3 regions of the Chroococcidiopsis sp. CCALA 051 genome follow, and region 3 is predicted to be linked to each of the others. Evidence: riboswitches for the same ligand, from Rfam matches in the RefSeq annotation. Region 3 holds a riboswitch; each other region holds the start of a gene.
What was found. A riboswitch is a leader RNA that binds a small molecule or an ion and turns the genes downstream of it on or off. The one in region 3 is predicted to bind fluoride.
Positions count from the first base shown of each region.

Region 1: it holds a riboswitch for fluoride, as region 3 does, so the genes downstream of both, crcB (fluoride efflux transporter CrcB) here and C7Y66_RS16510 (cation:proton antiporter) in region 3, are expected to answer to the same signal.
Region 2: it holds a riboswitch for fluoride, as region 3 does, so the genes downstream of both, crcB (fluoride efflux transporter CrcB) here and C7Y66_RS16510 (cation:proton antiporter) in region 3, are expected to answer to the same signal.

Region 1 covers NZ_PYCI01000011.1:68,458-70,690, forward strand. The annotation lists gene C7Y66_RS04445 (MFS transporter) at 1-95, shown strand, start outside; gene C7Y66_RS04450 (DUF190 domain-containing protein) at 122-475, shown strand; gene crcB (fluoride efflux transporter CrcB) at 498-896, opposite strand; fluoride riboswitch at 1,017-1,138, opposite strand; gene C7Y66_RS04460 (DUF1634 domain-containing protein) at 1,229-1,615, opposite strand; gene C7Y66_RS04465 (sulfite exporter TauE/SafE family protein) at 1,617-2,233, opposite strand, start outside.
Region 2 covers NZ_PYCI01000011.1:65,506-67,738, forward strand. The annotation lists gene C7Y66_RS04425 (3-oxoacyl-ACP reductase family protein) at 1-52, shown strand, start outside; gene C7Y66_RS04430 (DUF3172 domain-containing protein) at 218-721, shown strand; fluoride riboswitch at 883-992, shown strand; gene crcB (fluoride efflux transporter CrcB) at 969-1,532, shown strand; gene C7Y66_RS04440 (DUF190 domain-containing protein) at 1,532-1,870, shown strand; gene C7Y66_RS04445 (MFS transporter) at 1,884-2,233, shown strand, end outside.
Region 3 covers NZ_PYCI01000063.1:21,064-23,296, forward strand. The annotation lists gene C7Y66_RS16510 (cation:proton antiporter) at 1-776, opposite strand, end outside; fluoride riboswitch at 868-950, opposite strand; partial or broken gene C7Y66_RS16515 (IS1 family transposase) at 1,167-1,385, opposite strand; gene pqqA (pyrroloquinoline quinone precursor peptide PqqA) at 1,792-1,998, shown strand; gene pqqD (pyrroloquinoline quinone biosynthesis peptide chaperone PqqD) at 2,057-2,233, shown strand, end outside.

The DNA.
Region 1 (2,233 bases), on a different contig from region 3:
CTTCGATTAGCGCACTAGTGACCTTTTCGGTGGTGATTCAACTGGCAGCAATTCCTGTATTGTTATGGGTTAGCCGGAGAGCGAGGACAACTTGATTCAAATGGTAAGTCAGGAGGCTGCTATGAATATGCTAGAGCGGCTGACAATATATGTTGGTGAGTCAGACCATTGGCGCGGGAAGCCCGTTTACATTGCTCTGGTGGAAGAGGCACGACGCAGAGAACTTGCTGGAGCTACGGTGACTAGAGGGGTGATGGGGTATGGCAAACGAAATCATCACCGCATTCACACGGCTAGAATTATCGAGCTGTCCTCGGATTTACCGATGGTTGTGACAATCATCGATACACCAGAGGCGATCGCCTCCTTCTTGCCATTGGTCAAAGAAATGGTGGTGGGTGGCATTGCGATCCAAGAAACTGTAAATGTCGTTCACCACGTTCCGACGACTCACTCTCCCACAGGAAACGCTTAATCATCTCAATTTTCATGTCTTCTCAAGTACGTAACACTTCAGCTAAGGCAGCCCCCACTTGGAGAGCGAACAATCCTAACAAGGCGCTGCCTGCCCAGTACGGGAGATCGCTTTCCCAGCTACGCTCTAATAGCCTAGCCGTGTCGAGTTCGTAGGTTGAGAATGTCGTATAAGACCCTAAAAAACCCGTTGTCACCAGCAGCCGGACATCTGGATGAATGGTAATTATCCGTTCGAGCGACAGCGTAGCAAAGAATCCCATCAGGAAACAACCGCTGATGTTGATAAACAGCGTACCGTAGGGCATTGCAGTGCCGAATATCTGAACGAACCACGCACCGATGTAATAACGACTGAGCGCCCCAGCGACTGCACCAAGACCGATCGCCACAGGAGCGCGGATTGCAGGATTTTTTAGCATATCAAAAGATCTAGGAGAATTAAATAACGACCTGGATTATCTTTAATGACACTGCTAGGTACTGGCGATCGGGAGAATTAGGAAAAGCAATTATTCGCTCCTACTCTCCCAATGCTAGCTTGGAAAGTAGGAGCCATCAGCCTTTCAGATATTTACAAGCTTTTGTTTTACAGCCATAACTGGTAAAACATTTAGCACGAACTGAAGCGGCGGTTTTGGCAAGCTCCATTGCCATATAGAATTTATAACACATCTTTTATCTAACTAACGATCGGTCTTTTGGTATGGGACTATAAAAAAAGCTAAATGTATTAAATATTTATTCAGTTCTACTACACGGAATTAATTAGACTATATAGCAAAGTTGACAAAACTATCAGTGTAATAACGACGTAGATGCGATCGCCTTGCTTAACAAAAGCAAATGTTAAGAATGCAACTCTGACAATTGGGGTAATAATTAGTAACAGCAGACCAAATTGGATCAGCCCTCGCCGTCTTAGCGATAGCGCATTCCTGACAATACCAGGGAACGTGCGTAAATCCGATGGTTCGCCGCGAAACACTTGATAGTTGGGAGAGTCCATCCCGTAGCGGCTCAGATAAAGAATTCCACCTAATAGCACGACTGAGGCAGATAAAATTACTCCCAGCCGTAGGAGGTTGCCAACTATCTGTTCGACTTGATGCTCTGTCCATCTAGCCCTGGAATTTGACATTTCAAATCCGTCCCGTTAAACCGTTGTAAATCATTTGAATTGCCAGTAGCAGAATCACAACGCTGAAAATCTGTCGTAAGAGCTTAGGTTTAATCTTAACTAGCATCCGCGCACCGATGAGGGAACCCGCCAGTACCCCCAACATCACAGGCATTGCTAGCCCTGGATCGATGTATCCCCGACTGAGATATACCCCTGCCCCTGCTGCCGCCGTCACGCCAATCATAAAATTACTGGTAGTGGTGGACACCTTAAAAGGCAGTTGCATTGCCCGATCCATTGCTAGCACTTTCACTGCTCCCGATCCGATTCCCAGCAAACCTGACAAAATTCCGGCTAAAAACATTAAACCAAAACCCGCAGTCACATTTTGGACGTGGTAACTTTGTTCCCCCTCCGCAGTAGGATAGCTACCATCGAGTTTTAAGCGGGTAGCCAGAGGATCGGGCTGAGTATTGAGTTGATGCTCCTGTCGAGAGCGATGGGAGGAAAAAGCAGAATAAAGTAGAACTAAGCCGAAAATGACAGCAACAGTGGAAGTTGGTAGCTTTGCAGTCAGGAAAGCGCCAACCAACGCCCCTATGGTAGTAGCAACCTCTAAAAACATCCCGATGCGGA
Region 2 (2,233 bases), on a different contig from region 3:
CTATATCACGGGGCAAACAATCAATGTCAACGGTGGGATGTACTTCAATTGAATGTTCCAAAAGTAGCTTATGCGTCATGTAACAATAACGCCGATACATAGTATTTGTCTCTCTAAATAATTGCCGCGATGTAGTGATGTTGTTGCTAGTGCTGGAATCGCGGCTTTCAAGTTTGGCATTTGTCGAGAAAGTTTTGTTTGTCCTAGTACCATTCCTATGAAATCCAAACAATTGAACGCTCCCACTAAATCCATATCGTCAATCTGGAACTATGCATCTTTGGCAATTGTGGCGGCTGCGCTGATGGTAGGAATTGGGCTTGGGGTTGGCTTGAGTTCTTCTGTCAATTTCAGTCCTGAAAACGTCGCTAGCAGCCAATATATCGATCTTGCTGCACCAGATCCGCAAGTTTGCGTGCAATACGGAGCTAGTGCTATGACATTGGATGCTCGTCTATTCGTGACGCTCAAGCCTTTTAGCGTGTATATTTCTCAGCCCAAGATGCAACCAGGATGTGTTATTCGCAGAAACGACTGGGCAGTTTTGGAGCAAAAGAATTTGGTAACAGCCACTCAGGAGCAAGAGTGTAAAAATAGAATGAACACTTTCGGCTTTACCGGAACTCTGGAAAACTCACCTCAAATTGATTGTGTTTATCAGAATAATGCGGCTGGAAATCTCTTCCTGAAACAGGCAGGAATTTCTCAGCAAGCAAGATAGCGGATGAACTTGAGTTGCTATCTTTTTGTTAATCGCAACGGACTGTCTACGAGAATGCCTGAATTCTTGATTTACCTTAACACTTCCAACTTTTGCAACAACACAAGCGCGGAGTTTACAACGAACAGTTTTGAGTAGTTGGCAAGAATAGGATAGGATAAAAACTGTATGGCAATGGAGCTTGCCACAACCGCCACTCATCAAGACCGTTTTGAAAACAAGACGGCTAGCATTTAATAGTGATGAAATGGCTGATGGCTCCTACTTTCTGAACTCGTTTCAAGAGGGTAGGGCTACTTATAGGTACTCCCATCCTGGAAGAGCGAGAAGACAGCTAGAAAAACTTCTCCAGGAGTTTCGGGGGTTGAATGGTATGCTGAGCTATGTGTTTGCGGAGCTGGGTAAGACGCAGGGATTGCAGAATCTCGATTCTGCGTTCCACACTCCCCTGCTCGTCAGTTTGGGAGCAATTCCTGGTGCGTTGAGCCGCTACTACTTGACCTTACTCTGCGCCCGTTGGCTTGGCATTGCGTTTCCCTACGGAACCTTTTTCATTAACCTGACAGGAGCTGGAATGATGGGTTTTTTCGTCACTTTAGCTGCAAAGCAAGCATTCTCTATTCCCGAACTGCAATGGCTGGTTGCAGTAGGCTTTTTGGGTTCTTATACGACATTTTCGACTTATGCCCTAGATGCCTCAAATCTTTTGAGAACTAAAAGTTATAAAAGGGCATTGCTTTACTGGTTGGGAAGTCCAATTTTAGGTTTTTTGAGCGTAGAACTGGGAATGTTTTTAGCGAGGCAAATCTGATGAGTGCTTGGGAGCAATTGACTATTTACATTACCGAGTCCGATCGCTGGCAAGGAAAACCCCTGTATTCAGCTTTGGTGGAAGCCGCCCGACAGCAAAGACTAGCTGGAGCAACGGTAAATAGAGGCGTTGAAGGATATGGTGTAAGCCAACACCATCAAATTCATACCGCTAGCATTATGGAACTTGCCAATCTGCCAATCGTAGTTACGATCGTCGATCGCCCAGAAGCGATCGCCCAGTTTCTTCCCTTAGTTAAAGAAATGGTAACGCAAGGGTTGGCGATCCAAGAAACAGTGAATGTAGTTCACCACGAGCCTGCTGAAAAATCAAGGTAGAGAGTCAACGCGAATGAACCAGAAAAATGCCGCTCTGAAATTTGTCATTGTGCTGGGAGTTGTGAGCCTTTGTGCCGATGCCACTTATGAAGGGGCACGCAGCATTACAGGCGCATTTTTGGGAACGTTGGGAGCCAGTGGCACTGTGGTTGGATTGGTGGCAGGTTTAGGAGAATTAATCGGTTACGGGCTACGTTTGGGAATTGGCTATCTGAGCGATCGCACCCGCCAGTACTGGAGCATTACGACACTGGGCTATTTCATCAATACAGCTGTTGTCCCTCTGTTAGCCCTGGCTGGACGGTGGGAAGTCGCCGCTGGCTTAATGATTGCCGAGCGCACGGGGAAAGCAATTCGCACCCC
Region 3 (2,233 bases):
GCCAAGTAGCCAGAGAAAATTGGCAATTTCTCTGCCGCTACCACGAGCAACAGAGCCAAACTTGCCGCTACCAACGTATCTTGTACCGCATTCTGCGTCCAGTTTTGCTTTGTTAGCAGAGATACCAAAAGCCGCGCCGTCAGCAGCCCTAGTACAACTCCCAGCACAATTTGGAAAATAATTTGTAACGGCAGCAGATGCAGCGCGCTTAAAGTTAAACCTCCCGGTAACTTTACACCTGCTGCACTCCCTTGGGAAAGGAATGTCAATAACAGGCTAAATACTAATAGCAGCAAAACATCTGACAGAGCGCTACCCGTCAAAATCGCATCGGGAATTCCTTTGTTTACGCCCCAACCAAGGCTTTTCAATCGCAACATTCCTGGCACGATGACAGCCGGAGACTCTGCCCCAATGATGCAACCCAGCATTAATCCAGTGAGAAAGTCAAACTGAAAAATTGTCATTGCAGCCAAAGCAACAGCTATTGCCTCACACGCCGCTGGTAAAAATCCCAATCGCAGTGCTACAGCTCCCTGTCGGGCTAGCTTTTCCCGATCCAGCCCTAGCCCTGCCTTCATCAAAATCGCCATCACAGCGATCGTTCGCAGAGTGCCAGCTGCCTCCAGAACGCTAGGGCTAATTGCATTTGCCACCTGTGGACCTAAGAAAATCCCCACCAGCACCATGCCTACCAGCGCCGGAATTTTCAAGCGACGAGCAATTTGACCGCCAAAAAAGCCAAATAGCAAAATCCAGATAAAGCTCTCTAACATCGCGCAACTACGGGTTAGTTAACAGTTGAACCGTAACTCGCGTTGGAAAGTTAGATTGGCTAGCGATAGCCCTACCCTTCCGCCGCAAGCCGGAACAGTAGGAGCCATCAGCCTTCTGGTTGTCATGTCAATTTCCAGATGGCAGTTAAGGCGAGCCCCATCACCTCAGATTATTTTTACAATTGTAAAACCATCCCTGCCGTCCATAAGTATATCGAGACACCTAAAACATCAACTACAGAAGTGATATAGCAATCCTATTTGATTCATGAACGAGCAGGCTAGAAGCCTACTTTACAAATCATTTAGAACTGCTATAAAGGGAGCAACAACCTCAGGTCGCATTTCTGACTAACTAACCTAACACTGTGGCAACCAGTGGATTGTGCCTCAAGCAAGTGTGGGATAAACAGCAATATCTTCCCAAGTCCAAGGTTCTGAGGTTAGGTCTGCCCTTTGAGCAGTAGTAGTACCATTACGGGAATGTACCCAAATCCAATTGAAATAGCTCAGGACAAGCCTTAAAGTAACTTTCGTCTGCTCCCAGATTTGCCCAAGCTTACTTTGTCGTCGATGCCACCGCCCTGTTTGCTGCCGGATGATACCATTATGCATAACTTTACAGCTTATTACCGCTTTTTTACAAGATAAAAAAATAAGTTTCTGTCTTTTTTAGAAACTTTAATAAACATGAAAATCACAATAAAAATAACTGTCTTGGGTAAGAAGTCGCTCTGTATGAAGAGTGACTTATTTATTGAAATTAAGTAAGCGTTAAAATATTTGCTACTAAAGTATGTTGATTAGCCTGACCGCCAATTGTGACTGAAAAATGACAAACATCTAACGGCTAGTAATAGATAATATGTAATTGACAATTGCTAGTATCGTTACCAGAGTAGAGAGCGATCGCCGCTCGATTACTCAACGCCTACGTAAAAAGCTAGAAAGAACGCACCCTGAAAGACCTGAGCAAAAGTTAGGTTAATGACACGATCGCATAAGGAGAACTATCATGGTTTGGGACAAAATAGATCGCTCTACACCAGACGAGCAAAGCAACAGTTCTAAAGCCCCCCAAGGTACACCTGGAGAAAGTTCTTACCATCCACCCATCGGCAAGCCACTGACGGATTGGGAGCAACCAGATTATGACGAACTCGATCTATGCATGGAAGTCACAACATATATTTACCAATGGCAACGATCGGGGCTGGGGTAAGAAGTCAGAAGTCGATTGACACTCCTCTAATCCCTTGTCTCCTTGTCTTGGCTCCTCCATGTCTAACATGAAAAACCACTCGCGACCGCATTTAGCCCAAGGTGTACGCTTGCAGTGGGACGAGTTAAGACAACAACATTTACTTCTGATGCCAGAAGGCGCGCTGATGTTAAATTCTACGGCGGCGGCTGTATTGAAGCTGTGCGATGGTAGGCGTACCATTGGAGCGATCGCG